DNA from 2 places in the Streptomyces sp. NPDC054783 genome. Region 2 is predicted to be linked to the other one. Evidence: riboswitches for the same ligand, from Rfam matches in the RefSeq annotation. Region 2 holds a riboswitch; the other holds the start of a gene.
The links. A riboswitch is a leader RNA that binds a small molecule or an ion and turns the genes downstream of it on or off. The one in region 2 is predicted to bind glycine.
Positions count from the first base shown of each region.

Region 1: linked by a shared signal. The riboswitch ahead of gcvP (aminomethyl-transferring glycine dehydrogenase) and the one ahead of gcvT (glycine cleavage system aminomethyltransferase GcvT) in region 2 are both predicted to bind glycine.

Region 1 covers NZ_JBSHAY010000073.1:1,922-9,500, reverse strand. Annotated here, with positions in the region: gene ftsR (transcriptional regulator FtsR) at 1-466, shown strand, start outside; gene ACWGJ5_RS45820 (bifunctional nuclease family protein) at 552-1,025, shown strand; gene ACWGJ5_RS45815 (MerR family transcriptional regulator) at 1,254-1,937, shown strand; gene ACWGJ5_RS45810 (DNA polymerase IV) at 1,994-3,409, shown strand; gene ACWGJ5_RS45805 (PRC-barrel domain-containing protein) at 3,331-3,702, opposite strand; glycine riboswitch at 3,822-3,916, shown strand; gene gcvP (aminomethyl-transferring glycine dehydrogenase) at 4,093-6,978, shown strand; gene ACWGJ5_RS45795 (TOBE domain-containing protein) at 7,031-7,450, opposite strand; gene ACWGJ5_RS45790 (ABC transporter ATP-binding protein) at 7,479-7,579, opposite strand, start outside.
Region 2 covers NZ_JBSHAY010000002.1:446,638-454,216, reverse strand. Annotated here, with positions in the region: gene ACWGJ5_RS06300 (enhanced serine sensitivity protein SseB C-terminal domain-containing protein) at 1-451, opposite strand, end outside; gene ACWGJ5_RS06295 (enhanced serine sensitivity protein SseB) at 626-1,417, opposite strand; gene ACWGJ5_RS06290 (AAA family ATPase) at 1,484-2,128, opposite strand; glycine riboswitch at 2,307-2,404, shown strand; glycine riboswitch at 2,405-2,517, shown strand; gene gcvT (glycine cleavage system aminomethyltransferase GcvT) at 2,562-3,689, shown strand; gene gcvH (glycine cleavage system protein GcvH) at 3,798-4,175, shown strand; gene glyA (serine hydroxymethyltransferase) at 4,190-5,458, shown strand; gene ACWGJ5_RS06270 (L-serine ammonia-lyase) at 5,563-6,930, shown strand; gene ACWGJ5_RS06265 (hypothetical protein) at 7,344-7,493, shown strand; gene ACWGJ5_RS06260 (transposase) at 7,490-7,579, shown strand, end outside.

The DNA of each region.
Region 1 (7,579 bases), on a different contig from region 2:
CGACGCCATGGAGCGGGGCGAGGCGGTCCAGCTGCCCGTCGTGGGCCGTCAGCGCACCGCCGAGGACGTTCCGGGGCCGGTGGTCGCGGTGCCCACGGTGGCCCGGGTCGGCAGGGCCGAGCTGCTGGCCGCTGCGGAGATCGACGAGGGCGTCCTGAAGGAGTGGGAGTCGTACGGGCTCATCGCTCCCCTGGAGGACGGGGCGTACGACGCCGAGGCGGTCACCGTGGCCGCGCTCGTCGCCGAACTGGGCCGTTTCGGGATCGAGCCACGCCACCTTCGGGTGATGAAGGCGGCCGCCGACCGCGAGGCCGGACTGGTCGACCAGGTGGTGGCCCCGCTCAAACGCCACCGCAACCCGCAGACCAGGGCCCATGCCGAGGCCCGTACGAAGGAGCTGGCCGCGCTCACGGTCAAGCTGCACGCGGCACTGGTGAAGACCGCTCTCGGGGTGCGGCTGCCGTGAACGCCGGGGGCCGCGGGCGGCCGGATCGGGCACCTGTTCCCGGCCCGACTACCCAAACGTCCCGGGCACGGCCTAGGGTTGCTGTGTGAACGAGCTCGATGTCGTAGGTGTCCGGGTCGAAATGCCCTCCAACCAACCGATCGTGCTCCTGCGCGAAGTGGGAGGCGACCGTTACCTCCCCATCTGGATCGGGCCGGGGGAGGCGACGGCGATCGCCTTCGCCCAGCAGGGCATGGCCCCCGCCAGGCCGCTGACGCACGACCTGTTCAAGGACGTGCTGGAGGCCGTCGGCCAGGAGCTGACCGAAGTACGCATCACCGATCTGCGCGAAGGTGTCTTCTACGCGGAGCTGGTCTTCGCCAGTGGCGTCGAGGTCAGCGCCCGTCCCTCCGACGCCATAGCGCTGGCCCTGCGCACCGGAACGCCGATCTACGGCAGTGACGCGGTGCTGGACGACGCCGGCATCGCCATTCCGGACGAGCAGGAGGACGAGGTGGAGAAGTTCCGCGAGTTCCTCGACCAGATCTCGCCCGAGGACTTCGGCACCAGCAGCCAGTGAAGGCGGACGCCCGGTAGGCTTCGCAGCCCGGTGCTCGGGCATGTGCCACCGGCCAATGAGAGCGTCCTACGGCCTCCCCCCGAAGCATTCGGCTAGCCTTTCCCCGCGGTGGGGCACGGGAAACCACTCCTAGGGTGATTATCACTCGGCGTGCCGAGTGTGGCGATCGTTGACGCACCCCTGGTGACTGCCTACCGTCGTGAAGGCAGGTCAAGGACGGAGGTCGGCGTGAGAACCAGCGGCGACGGTACGGCTGGGGGTGCCCCCGGACGCGGGTTCGGGGAGAGCGGTCCGTACCCTCCCCCGGGCTCTCAGCTGCGTTCGAACAGGGGGTACCCCCAACCGAGCAGCGCGGTCGATCACGCTCCGCAGCGGCCGACGGTGGTGCCGAACGGCGGAGGGGCGGCGTCCATGGCATCGGAACAGATCGGTTATCGCGGGCCGACGGCCTGCGCGGCTGCCGGCATCACCTACCGGCAGCTGGACTACTGGGCGCGCACCGGCCTGGTCGAGCCGAGTGTGCGGCCCGCGTACGGGTCGGGCACGCAGCGGCTGTACAGCTTTCGTGACGTCGTCGTCCTGAAGATCGTCAAGCGGTTCCTGGACACCGGGGTTTCGCTGCAGAACATCCGCACGGCCGTGCAGCACCTCAGGGAACGCGGTTTCCGCGACCTGGAGCGGTTGACCCTGATGAGCGATGGCGCCACGGTCTACGAATGCACCTCGCCGGACGAGGTCCACGCCCTGCTCCAGGGCGGTCAGGGCATCTTCGGGATCGCCGTCGGCGTGGTGTGGCGGGACGTGGAAAGCGCGCTCTCCCAGCTGCACGGCGAGCGCATCGACACCGGCGAGACCCTCGTCGGGCACAACCCCGCGGACGAGCTGGCGCGGCGCCGCAACCGGGCGGTCTGACACCGGTCCCGCTCCGCGGCGGGGCATTGTCAGTGCCGTGGTGCAGCATCGGAGGTGTGAGAAACGCGCCCACGATCCTGCATCTCGACATGGATGCCTTCTACGCCTCGGTGGAGCAGGCATCCAAGCCGAGTCTGCGCGGGAAGGCCGTGGTCGTGGGCGGGCTCGGACCGCGCGGGGTGGTGGCCACCGCGTCGTACGAGGCACGGGTCTTCGGGGTGCACTCGGCGATGCCCATGGCCCAGGCGCGTCGGCTGGCACCCAACGCCGCGTATCTGGTGCCGCGCTTCACCGTGTACCGGGCGATCAGCGAGCAGGTGATGGCGCTGCTGCGGGAGCTGTCGCCGCTGGTGGAGCCGCTCAGCCTGGACGAGGCGTTCGTGGACCTGGAGGCCGGCGGGACGGCCCGGGACGAGGAATCGGCGCGGCGGGCCGGAATCGAGCTGCGCGCGGACATACGGGCGGTCACCGGGCTGACGGGATCGGTGGGGCTCGCCGCCTCCAAGATGCTCGCCAAGATCGCCTCGGAGCAGGCGAAGCCGGACGGCCTGGTGCTCATCGAGCCGGGGTCCGAGCGGGCGCTGCTGGGGCCGATGCCGGTGCGGACCCTGCCGGGGGTCGGGCCGGCCACCGGGGACCATCTGCGCCGGGCGGGTATCACGACGGTCGGGGAACTGGCCGAAGCGGGCGAGGACGAGCTGGTCCGGCTGCTCGGCAAGGCGCACGGGCACGCGCTCCACGCCATGGCCCTGGCCCATGACGAGCGGCCCGTGGTGGCCGAGCGTGAGGCGAAGTCGGTGTCGGTGGAGGACACCTACGACGTGGACATCCACGACCGGCTGCGGATCGGTCTGGAGGTGCAGCGGCTCGCCGACCGGTGCGTGGGACGGCTGCGCGGGGCCGGGCTGTCGGGGCGGACGATCGTACTGAAGGTGCGCAGGTACGACTTCTCGACCCTGACCCGCTCCGAGACGCTCAGAGGGCCCACGGACGATCCGGCGGTCGTGCGCGAGGCGGCCGCGCGGCTGCTGGACTCCGTGGACACCACGGGTGGGGTACGGCTGCTGGGCGTGGGCGTCTCCGGGCTCGCCGACTACACCCAGGAGGACCTGTTCGCGCAGGCCATGCCCGTGCGGGCGGCGGAGACGCCGGAGGAGGCCGGGGCCGAGGTCGTCGTGGAGCAGCCCGAGCCGGTCGAGAGGCACTGGCGCGCGGGACAGGACGTAAGACATGCGGAGTACGGACACGGGTGGGTGCAGGGGAGTGGGCTGGGGCGGGTCACCGTGCGGTTCGAGACGCCGCAGTCCCCTCCTGGGAGGGTGCGGACGTTCTTTGTCGGTGATCCTGCGCTGGAGTCGGCCGATCCGTTGCCGTTGGTTGCGGAGGCCTCCGATCAGGTTTCCTCCGACCCCGCCAGCTTGCCGAAGTCGTGGTCCGGGGCCGAGGGGCGTGAGGCCACGTCCAGGCCGTAGTGGTGGTAGAGCTGGAGTTCCTGTTCGGGTGACAGATGACGGCCCACACCGAAGTCCGGGGCGTCCTTGATCAGGGCGCGGTCGAAGGGGACGTGGAGGGAGCCCTCGATCAGTTCGCTCGGCTCCAGAGGGACGAAGGCGTCGCGGGAGAACAGGCCGGTGCGTATGGCCGCCCACTCGGGCACGCCGGTCGCGTCGTCGAGGTACACCTCGTCGATGGTCCCGATCTTGGTGCCGGTGCGGTCGAACGCCTTGCGGCCGATCAGGTTGCGCGGATCGATGTCGGTCTGCACGGTCCCTCTCCCTCCACGTGGTCGCAATACATCCGTAAGCACTACGAAAGAGCACATTCAGGGAGGTGGCCACTCGAGGGCTCGGGCGTTGACCCCGCTGGTAGGCTGACAGCGGCTGCTGACCCCGTGCGGGAGAGTCCTCCGACCACTTCGGAGGCGCCGAAGGAGCAAATCCTCCCCGGAATCTCTCAGGCTCACGTACCGCACGGACGAGGTCACTCTGGAAAGCAGAGCGGGTGTCGACGGCTTCCGCTCTCACCGACGGTGAAAGCCGGCGTCCCGCAGGGCGTCCGGTGAAGCTCTCAGGTTGAGATGACAGAGGGGGAGGCCGTCGGGGCACCCACGCCGTGGTGCCCTTCGAAGGTCGCGTCAGACCAGGAGGCCTCCGCAATGACCGCCCATCGTATTCCGCTCTCGGAGCTCGAAGCGGGCATCCCGTTCGAGCAGCGCCACATCGGGCCCGACCAGGAGGCGCGGGCCAAGATGCTCGCGCAGGTCGGCTACGGATCGCTGGACGAGCTGACCGCCGCGGCGGTCCCGGACGTGATCAAGAACGCCGACGCCCTCGACCTGCCGGGCGCCCGCACCGAGGCGGAGGTGCTCGCCGAGCTGCGCTCGCTCGCCGACCGCAACCAGGTCCTCGACTCCATGATCGGGCTCGGGTACTACGGCACCTTCACCCCGCCCGTCATCCTGCGCAACGTCATGGAGAACCCGGCCTGGTACACGGCCTACACCCCGTACCAGCCGGAGATCTCCCAGGGCCGCCTGGAGGCCCTGCTGAACTTCCAGACGACGGTCGCCGAGCTCACCGGGCTGCCCACCTCCGGCGCCTCCCTGCTGGACGAGGGCACCGCGGCCGCCGAGGCGATGGCGCTGTCCCGGCGCATGGGCAAGAACAAGAAGGGCCTGTTCCTGGTCGACGCGGACGTGCTGCCGCAGACGATCGCCGTCATCGAGACCCGCGCCGAGCCGACCGGTGCCGAGGTGGTCGTCGCCGACCTCAGCGACGGCATTCCCGCCGACATAGCCGCGCGTGAGATCAACGGCGTGCTGATCCAGTACCCGGGCGCCTCCGGTGCCGTACGCGACATCAAGCCGGTCATCGACCAGGCGCACCAGCTCGGCGCGCTCGTCACCGTCGCCGCCGACCTGCTCGCCCTGACCCTGCTGACCTCGCCGGGAGAGCTCGGCGCGGACATCGCAGTCGGCACCACCCAGCGCTTCGGTGTGCCGATGGGCTTCGGTGGCCCGCACGCCGGATACATGGCGGTGCACGAGAAGTTCGCGCGCAGCCTGCCCGGCCGGCTCGTGGGCGTCTCCGTCGACGCGGACGGCAACAAGGCCTACCGGCTCGCGCTGCAGACCCGTGAGCAGCACATCCGCCGGGAGAAGGCCACCAGCAACATCTGCACCGCGCAGGTGCTGCTCGCCGTGATGGCCGGCATGTACGCCGTCTACCACGGCCCCGAGGGCCTGCAGACCATCGCCCGGCGCACGCACCGCTACGCCACCATCCTCGCCGAGGGCCTGAAGGCCGGCGGTGTCGAGATCGTCCACGGCGCCTACTTCGACACCCTCACCGCGCGCGTACCCGGCAAGGCCGCCGAGGTCGTCGCCGCAGCCCGGGAGAACGGGGTCAACCTCCACCTGGTCGACGCCGACCACGTCTCCGTGGCCTGCGACGAGACCACCGGGCGGGCCCAGCTGGAGGCGGTCTGGTCCGCCTTCGGTGTCAAGGGCGACGTCGAGGCACTGGACGCCACGGCCGAGGACACCCTGCCCGAGGCGCTGCAGCGCACCGACGTCTACCTGACCCACCCGGTCTTCCACCAGCACCGCTCCGAGACGGCGATGCTGCGTTACCTGCGCAAGCTCGCCGACCGCGACTACGCGCTCGACCGCGGCATGATCCCGCTGGGCTCCTGCACCATGAAGCTCAACGCGACCACCGAGATGGAGCCGGTCACCTGGCCCGAGTTCGGCCAGCTGCACCCCTTCGCCCCCGCCGAGCAGGCCGAGGGCTACCTCACGCTCATCCGCGAGCTGGAGGAACGTCTCGCCGAGGTCACCGGCTACGACAAGGTCTCCCTGCAGCCGAACGCCGGCTCCCAGGGCGAGCTGGCCGGTCTGCTCGCCGTCCGCGGCTACCACCGAGCCAACGGCGACGAGCAGCGCACCGTCTGCCTGATCCCGTCCTCCGCGCACGGCACCAACGCGGCCAGCGCCGTGATGGCCGGAATGAAGGTCGTCGTCGTCAAGACCGCCGAGGACGGCGAGATCGACGTCGAGGACCTGCGCGCCAAGATCGAGCAGTACCGCGACGAGCTGGCGGTGCTGATGATCACCTACCCTTCCACGCACGGCGTGTTCGAGGAGCACGTCGCCGACATCTGCGCCCAGGTCCACGAGGCCGGCGGCCAGGTGTACGTCGACGGCGCGAACCTGAACGCCCTGGTCGGCCTGGCCAAGCCGGGCCACTTCGGCGGCGACGTCTCGCACCTGAACCTGCACAAGACCTTCTGCATCCCGCACGGTGGCGGCGGCCCCGGCGTCGGTCCGGTCGCGGTCCGCTCGCACCTGGCGCCGTACCTGCCGAACCACCCGATGCAGCCGGCCGCCGGCCCGGAGACGGGAGTCGGCCCGATCTCGGCCGCTCCCTGGGGTTCCGCGGGCATCCTGCCCATCTCCTGGGCTTACGTCCGCCTCATGGGCGGCGAGGGCCTGAAGCGGGCCACTCAGGTGGCCGTGCTCTCCGCGAACTACATCGCCAAGCGCCTGGAGCCGCACTACCCGGTGCTCTACACCGGCCCCGGCAACCTGGTCGCGCACGAGTGCATCATCGACCTTCGCCCGCTGACCAAGGCGACCGGCGTCAGCGTGGACGACGTGGCCAAGCGGCTCATCGACTACGGCTTCCACGCGCCGACCATGTCCTTCCCGGTGGCCGGCACGCTGATGATCGAGCCGACCGAGTCGGAGGACCTCACCGAGCTGGACCGGTTCTGCGACGCGATGATCGCCATCCGCGCGGAGATCGAGAAGGTCGGCGCCGGTGAGTGGCCGGCGGAGGACAACCCGCTGCAGGGCGCCCCCCACACCTCCGCCGCGCTCGGCGGTGAGTGGACACACGCCTACAGCCGCGAGGAGGCCGTCTTCCCGGCCGGTGTCTCGGCCGCCGACAAGTACTGGCCGCCGGTGCGCCGTATCGACCAGGCCTTCGGCGACCGCAACCTGGTGTGCTCCTGCCCGCCACTGGACGCGTACGAGGACTGATCAGGTGGTGCCGCAGGGCCCCGTCCGGTTTCCGGGCGGGGCCCTCGGCGTGTCATGCCGTCGCCAGGGACACCTCGGTCGCCTTGATCAGAGCGATGACGTCGGAGCCTACGAAGAGGCCCAGGTCGGCGACCGCGTCCTTGGTGATCGCCGCGGTCAGTTCACCGCCGTCGACGGAGATCTTCACGGAGGCCATGACGGCGCCGGTGGTCAGGCCGACGACCGCGCCGGGGAGTTGGTTGCGGATCGACAGGCCCTCCACCCGATGGGTGGCCAGGGAGACCTCGGTCGACTTCACCAGCGCGCGGACGGGCGAGCCGGGGGTGAGGGAGAGGTCCTCGGCGGACTCCTTGGTGATGGCGGCCATGAGGTGCTGGCCGCCGTCCAGACGGAGTTTTACGGTGGCCATGGCCTCGCCCGACTGGACCTCGGTGACGGTGCCGGGGAGCTGGTTGCGGATGCTCAGGGTCATGGGCACTCACGGTAGAGCGCCCGTCCGGTCAGGCCGGGTATGCGTGCGTCTGCGTCGCTTTGACCGTCGCCCAGACAGCGGCGCCCGGATGCAGGTCGAGCTCGGCTGCGGCGACCGTGGTGAGGTCGG
Region 2 (7,579 bases):
AGAACTGCGCGATCTCGATGCCGGGCTCGGTCAGCCGGAGGGGGCCCGCGGGCTGGCGGTCCAGACCCGTGGCGATGCGGCGCAGGTCCAGCCAGGGGATGCCGACGCCGCCGCCGGGGGCGTGCGGGTTGAGCCAGAGGCCGTAGTGGTCGGGGTAGAGGGTGCGGGCCACGTCCAGTCCCTCGACGACCTCGTACGACCGGTTCCAGCCGCTGGCCGAGAGTTCCTGGGCGGAGGTGACGCACGGGGCGTACTGGAAGCCGTCGACCTCCATGTTCCCGTACTGGGCGTCCGGGGAGCCGGCCTGGCCGTGCCACAGGAGCATCCAGATCTGGCCGGACGACGGGGTGGCAAGGGCGCGGAGCAGGGCCTCGTAGGCGTCGTAGCGGCCGGGGGTGACCTGGCGCAGCGTGTGTTCCACGCCGACGCTGCCGCTGTGGCTCGCGCTCACCTGTCGTGCCCTTCTTTTTGTGCCCCGGTGTTTGGAGACAGCTTATGCGCCTACTGGCCCGGGGCCCTGGGTGCGTGCACGGGTGCGGGTTGTGTGCGGCTGCTCGCGCCCACGCGGCGGAGCCGCATATCGGACACAGCCCCGCGCCCCTCAGGTTGCCCCTTGCGTCGGCTTCTAGTGGCCGTGCTGGTAAAAGGGACGGACGTTCGACCTCAGCCATTCGGACACCGGGTCGTCCGTCACGTCCATGAGGACCAGGTTGACCGGCCACTTGACCGGGACTTCGCCGAGGGCTCTGCCCAGGGCCTGCAGGGGCAGGGCGCGCAGGTCGCCCTCCCACTGGGAGAGCTCGACGCCCACGAACATCACCGGGTCGTCCGTCTCTACGGCGGCCAGGCAGCGGCGGGCGGTGAGGACCACGCCGGTCTCGGCGAACTCGGCGGACGCGGCGGAGAGGAAGTCGACCGGGTCGTCCTGCCAGTCGGGCTCGAAGAGGCGGACCCGGGCGCCGGTGTTCGGGCCGTCCAGCGGGGTACGGCCGGCCCGGCACAGCTCGGCCACCGCCGCGGGCGGGAGCGGGATGCCGACCAGCGCGTCGGGGTTGACCGCGAGGCCGACCTGCGGGGGCAGGCCGCGGGCGAACTCCACGGCGGGGGCGATGGTGTAAGCCATGTGGGAGCCGGCCGCCTGGCGCAGCTGCTCCTCGGAGCTGAACACCGGGACGTAGGCCTGGCCCTCGATGTCCAGCGCGGGCAGGTCGAGGGCGACGCTGTCCGGGCCACCGCCGTTGGGCAGCGGGATCCAGAGCAGGCTCCGGCCCAGCACCTCGATGATCCGGCCGGCCGCGGCGGGTATGCCGAGGGAGGCCGAGAGCACCTCCTCCAGTTCGTTGCCGGGCCAGCCGCCGTGCGGCTGGGGGTGCGCCTGTGCCGGGAAGTCCGCGGGAATGTCCGCTGGGAAGTCCATCTGCCTACCGCCTGCTGGGAACCACTGCTGTGACCATGAAGGCTATCGGGTGACCGTGACCGTGCCTCACCTCCTGAATGTGATCCGCCGCAGGCCGTCCGCCGCCGGGCGGTCCAGCAGCACGGCCGCGCCGCAGCCCGCGGGCAGCTCGCCACGCTCGACCGCGGCGAGCAGCCGGGCGGTCGTACGACGGTGGCGGCGGAAGGCGTAGGCGGAGACGCCCCGGCCGCGCTCGCGCTGGCCCTCTCGCGCGGTCTCGGGGGTGACGTCGAGCAGGAGCAGATGGAGGGTGCCGCCACGGCGGCGGGCCTCGCGGGCGAGCCAGGCACGCACCCAGGGCTGGGTGCCGCAGTCGTGCACGACGACGCCCTCGCCGGTGCGCAGGGCGCGGCGCAGGCCGGCGTAGTGGGCGAGGCGGACCAGGGGGCGGTAGAGGGCGTACGGGAGGGCGCGGGGCAGGCGGGCCGCGAAGCGGTCGCGGGTGTCCTGGGAGTCGATGCGGCGGCCGGCGACCGCGCGGCGCATCAGGGTGGACTTGCCGCTGCCGGGCAGGCCGGCCATCACGACCAGGTCGCGGGGGCCGAAGGCCAGGGCGCCGGGGCCGCGGCCGGTGCGGTCGCGCAGGTCGCGGACGCTCTGGTCCGCAGCGGTGCGTTGCCTCGGTACCGCAATGCCGGTGGCGACGGTGGCGTACAACGGGGTCCTGTTCACCGTGATCGTCCTCCCCCATGGGCTTGGCAATATTCATGCCCAGCAAATGTAAAGGGAAGGTAATGCACGGGGCCCGCTGGTTTCGTGCGCGTCCTGCCACAGCTCGGTTACAGATGCGGCCCTGACGGGCGGGGGTGCGGCGTGCAATGATGTGGCCGCCAACTGCATACCGGCCGTTTGAATCCGCGCGGGAGAGTTCCCAGCAGCCTTCGCTGGGACGCCGAAGGAGCAAGTCCCTCCCTTGAATCTCTCAGGCCCCGTTACCGCGCGGGCGAGGCACATCTGAAAAGCGGGCCGCTGCGACAGTGGCTCCACCCAAGGTGCAAGCCGTGATCGTCCCTGTGGCGGTCCTGGCGAACCTCTCAGGTTCCGATGACAGATGGGGAGGAACGTTCCTCGCCCGTCCTGCCTTTCCCTGGGAGACGACCGACCGATGAGCAGTACCGAACCCTCCGAGCTGCGCCACACCGCGCTCGATGCCCTGCATCGCTCGCTCGGTGCGACGATGACCGACTTCGCCGGCTGGGACATGCCGCTGCGCTACGGCTCCGAGCGCGACGAGCACATCGCCGTGCGGACGAAGGCGGGTCTGTTCGACCTCTCCCACATGGGCGAGATCACCGTCACCGGCGCCGGGGCGGCCGCGTTCCTGAACCACGCCCTGGTCGGCAACATCGCCTCCGTCGGCGTGGGCCGCGCCCGCTACACCATGATCTGCCGGGCCGACGGCGGCATCCTGGACGACCTGATCGTCTACCGGCTCGCCGAGACCGAGTACATGGTCGTGGCCAACGCCTCCAACGCCCAGGTGGTGCTGGACGCCCTCGCCGAGCGTTCCGCCGGCTTCGACGCCGAGGTGCGCGACGACCGGGACGCGTACGCGCTGATCGCCGTCCAGGGCCCGGAGTCCCCCGGCATCCTGAAGTCCCTCACCGACGCCGACCTCGACGGCCTGAAGTACTACGCCGGCCTGCCCGGCACGGTCGCCGGCGTCCCGGCCCTGATCGCCCGCACCGGATACACCGGCGAGGACGGCTTCGAGCTGTTCGTGCGGCCCGAGCACGCGGTCGAGCTGTGGCAGGCGCTGACCAAGGCCGGCGAGGGCGTCGGCCTGGTCCCCTGCGGCCTGTCCTGCCGGGACACCCTGCGCCTGGAGGCGGGCATGCCGCTGTACGGGCATGAGCTGACCACCTCGCTCACCCCCTTCGACGCCGGGCTCGGCCGGGTGGTGAAGTTCGAGAAGGAGGGCGACTTCGTGGGGCGCCAGGCGCTCACCGAGGCCGCCGCCCGAGCCGAGCAGAACCCGCCGCGGGTCCTGGTCGGCCTGGTCGCCGAGGGCCGCCGGGTGCCGCGCGCCGGGTACGCCGTCGTCGCCGGCGGCGAGGTGATCGGCGAGGTCACCTCCGGCGCCCCCTCCCCCACCCTGGGCAAGCCGATCGCCATGGCCTACGTCGACGCGGCGCACGCGGCGCCGGGCACCGAGGGCGTCGGCGTGGACATCCGGGGCAGTCACGAGCCGTACGAGGTCGTGGCTCTGCCGTTCTACAAGCGCCAGAAGTAGACACTGGACGCGGTCACCGTGTGACGCCGCGCACGTTCCGCTGTTCACCAGCGATCTCAGCAGTCCCCCCTTCAACAGCACTCCCGCGCGTACAGGAGAATTCAGGCCATGAGCAACCCCCAGCAGCTGCGCTACAGCAAGGAGCACGAGTGGCTGTCGGCCGCCGAGGACGGCGTGTCGACGGTCGGCATCACCGAGTTCGCGGCCAACGCGCTCGGCGACGTCGTCTACGCCCAGCTCCCCGAGGTCGGCTCCACGGTGACCGCGGGCGAGACCTGCGGCGAGCTGGAGTCCACCAAGTCGGTCTCCGACCTGTACTCGCCGGTCACCGGTGAGGTCACCGAGATCAACGAGGACGTCGTCAACGACCCGTCGCTGGTCAACTCGGCCCCCTTCGAGGGCGGCTGGCTGTTCAAGGTGCGCGTCGCGGAGGAGCCGGCCGACCTGCTCTCCGCCGACGAGTACACCGCCCAGAACGCCGGCTGAGGAGTCGTAGCCGTATGACCGTCCTGAACACGTCCCTGCACGAACTGGACCCGGAGATCGCCGCCGCGGTCGACGCCGAGCTCGGCCGCCAGCAGTCCACGCTGGAGATGATCGCCTCCGAGAACTTCGCGCCGCTCGCGGTGATGGAGGCGCAGGGTTCCGTCCTCACCAACAAGTACGCCGAGGGCTACCCGGGCCGCCGCTACTACGGCGGCTGCGAGCACGTCGACGTCGCCGAGCAGATCGCCATCGACCGGATCAAGGAGCTGTTCGGCGCCGAGTACGCCAACGTCCAGCCCCACTCCGGCGCCTCCGCCAACCAGGCGGCCCTGTTCGCCCTCGCCCAGCCCGGGGACACCATCCTCGGTCTGGACCTCGCGCACGGCGGCCACCTGACCCACGGCATGCGCCTGAACTTCTCCGGCAAGCAGTTCAACGTGGTCGCCTACCACGTGGACGCCGGGACCGGCCTGGTCGACATGGCCGAGGTCGAGCGCCTCGCCAAGGAGCACCGCCCGAAGGTGATCATCGCGGGCTGGTCGGCGTACCCGCGCGAGCTGGACTTCGCCGCCTTCCGCCGGATCGCCGACGAGGTCGAGGCCTACCTGTGGGTCGACATGGCGCACTTCGCGGGCCTGGTCGCGGCCGGTCTGCACGCCAACCCGGTGCCCTACGCCGACGTGGTCACCTCCACCACGCACAAGACGCTGGGCGGTCCGCGCGGCGGCATCATCCTCGCGCGCAGCAAGGACTTCGCGAAGAAGCTGAACTCGTCCGTCTTCCCGGGCTTCCAGGGCGGTCCCCTGGAGCACGTGATCGCGGCGAAGGCGGTCTCCTTCAAGGTCGCGGCCTCGGAGGAGTTCAAGGAGCGCCAGCGTCGTACCGTGGAGGGTGCCCGCATCCTCGCCGAGCGCCTGACGGCGGCGGACGCGCGCGAGGCCGGCGTGAACGTCCTGTCCGGCGGTACGGACGTGCATCTGATCCTCGTCGACCTGCGCGAGTCCGAGCTGGACGGCCAGCAGGCCGAGGACCGCCTCCACGAGGTCGGCATCACGGTCAACCGCAACGCGGTCCCGAACGACCCGCGTCCCCCGATGGTGACGTCGGGCCTGCGGATCGGTACGCCCGCCCTCGCGACCCGCGGCTTCACCGCCGAGGACTTCGCCGAGGTCGCGGACGTGATCGCCGAGGCGCTGAAGCCGTCCTACGACGCGGAGGCGCTCAAGGCGCGCGTGACGGCGCTCGCCGACAAGCACCCGCTGTACCCGGGCCTGAACAAGTAGGCCCGGACAAGTAGATCCCCGGTGGGGCACTCGTGAGGACAGTGCCGGAAGGTCCTGGCGGGCGCCCCACCACCCCCCTGTTTTTGCTGTCTTGAGGAGTGACCGTGGCCATCTCGGTCTTCGACCTGTTCTCGATCGGCATCGGCCCGTCCAGCTCCCACACGGTCGGCCCGATGCGCGCGGCGCGGATGTTCGCCCGCCGCCTGCGCAACGAAGGGCTGCTGGAAAAGGCAGCGACCGTCCGGACGGAGCTGTACGGCTCCCTGGGCGCGACCGGGCACGGCCACGGCACCCCGAAGGCCGTCCTGCTCGGCCTGACCGGCGACTCGCCGCGCACGGTGGACGTGGAGACGGCGGACGCGCGCGTGGAGGCGATCAAGGCCGAGGGCCGGATAGGTCTCCTGGGCGAACACGAGATCGCCTTCGACTTCGACAAGGATCTCGTGCTGCACCGCCGCAAGGCCCTGCCGTACCACGCCAACGGCATGACGCTGTGGGCGTACGACGCCTCCGGCGCGGAGCTGCTGTCGAAGACGTACTACTCGGTCGGCGGCGGTTTCGTCGTGGACGAGGACGCGGTCGGCGCGGACCGGATCAAGCTGGACGACACGGTCCTGAAGTACTCCTTCCGCACCGGCGACGAGCTCCTGCGGCTGACGAAGGAGACCGGCCTGTCGATCTCCTCGCTGATGCTGGAGAACGAGCGGGCCTGGCGCACCGAGGAGGAGATCCGCGCGGGCCTGCTGGAGATCTGGCGGGTGATGTGCGAGTGCGTCCAGCGCGGCATGTCCCGCGAGGGCATCCTGCCCGGCGGCCTGAAGGTGCGCCGCCGCGCGTCCGTCTCCGCCCGCCAGCTGCGCGCCGAGGGCGATGCACCGGCCCACGCCATGGAGTGGATCACGCTCTACGCCATGGCCGTGAACGAGGAGAACGCGGCGGGCGGCCGGGTCGTCACCGCGCCCACGAACGGCGCGGCCGGCATCATCCCGGCGGTTCTGCACTACTACATGAACTTCGTGCCGGGCGCCGACGAGGACGGCGTGGTGCGCTTCCTGCTGGCCGCGGGCGCGATCGGCATGCTCTTCAAGGAGAACGCCTCCATCTCCGGCGCCGAGGTCGGCTGCCAGGGCGAGGTCGGCTCCGCCTGCTCGATGGCCGCGGGCGCCCTTGCCGAGGTCCTCGGCGGCTCCCCGGAGCAGGTCGAGAACGCCGCCGAGATCGGGATGGAGCACAACCTGGGCCTGACCTGCGACCCGGTCGGCGGCCTGGTCCAGATCCCGTGCATCGAGCGCAACGGCATGGCCGCGGTCAAGGCGGTCACCGCGGCGAAGATGGCCATGCGCGGCGACGGCTCCCACAAGGTGTCCCTGGACAAGGTCATCAAGACCATGAAGGACACCGGCGCGGACATGAGCGTGAAGTACAAGGAGACGGCCCGGGGCGGGCTCGCGGTGAACATCATCGAGTGCTGAGGGGGAGGGCCCTGACCAGCGCGTTCGTGTCTTTCGGCGCTGTCGGGGCCTTCCCTGCTTACGCTGCGGAAAGTCCCTGGAAACTCCCTGGGACAGGTGTGAAAGTCCCTGAAAAGTCCCTGGCCCGTCCCAGACGAACGACGCCGTTTCGGTCGGCACGGGGCGGCGTTGCCGACACCCGCGCTCTTGAGACAGCCAGAAGTCCAGAGACACTGGGACCCGCTGTTGTCACCCCGTGTTGGACCGCCCAGGAGGCCCTAATCCCTTGTTAAAGCGTTCCAAGAGAGCGGTAGCTCCAGGAGCGTTCGAGTGCCGGACCGCGACACCTCGTGGCTGCCAGGCGGGCAACGCCTCGCTTTGGACAGCGTGCGCGGTCCTGGTGCTACCCCGGCTTCCGGCTGAAGGCCGCCCGTGTGCTGGACCTGTACGCCCGCACCTGGCAGGACCGGACGCTGGGCGAGGACGAGTACGTCATCAGCGCGGACGAATGGACTTCCATCCAGGCCCGCTGCCGCTGCCACCCCACCCTCGCCCCCGGCCAGGCCCGTGCCATGCGCGTGTGAGCAACACCTACAGCCGCGGCGGCGCAGTGGCCTGCCTACCTGGCCGCCTACGACGTCCACGCCGCACGGGTGTCCGGCCGCACCGA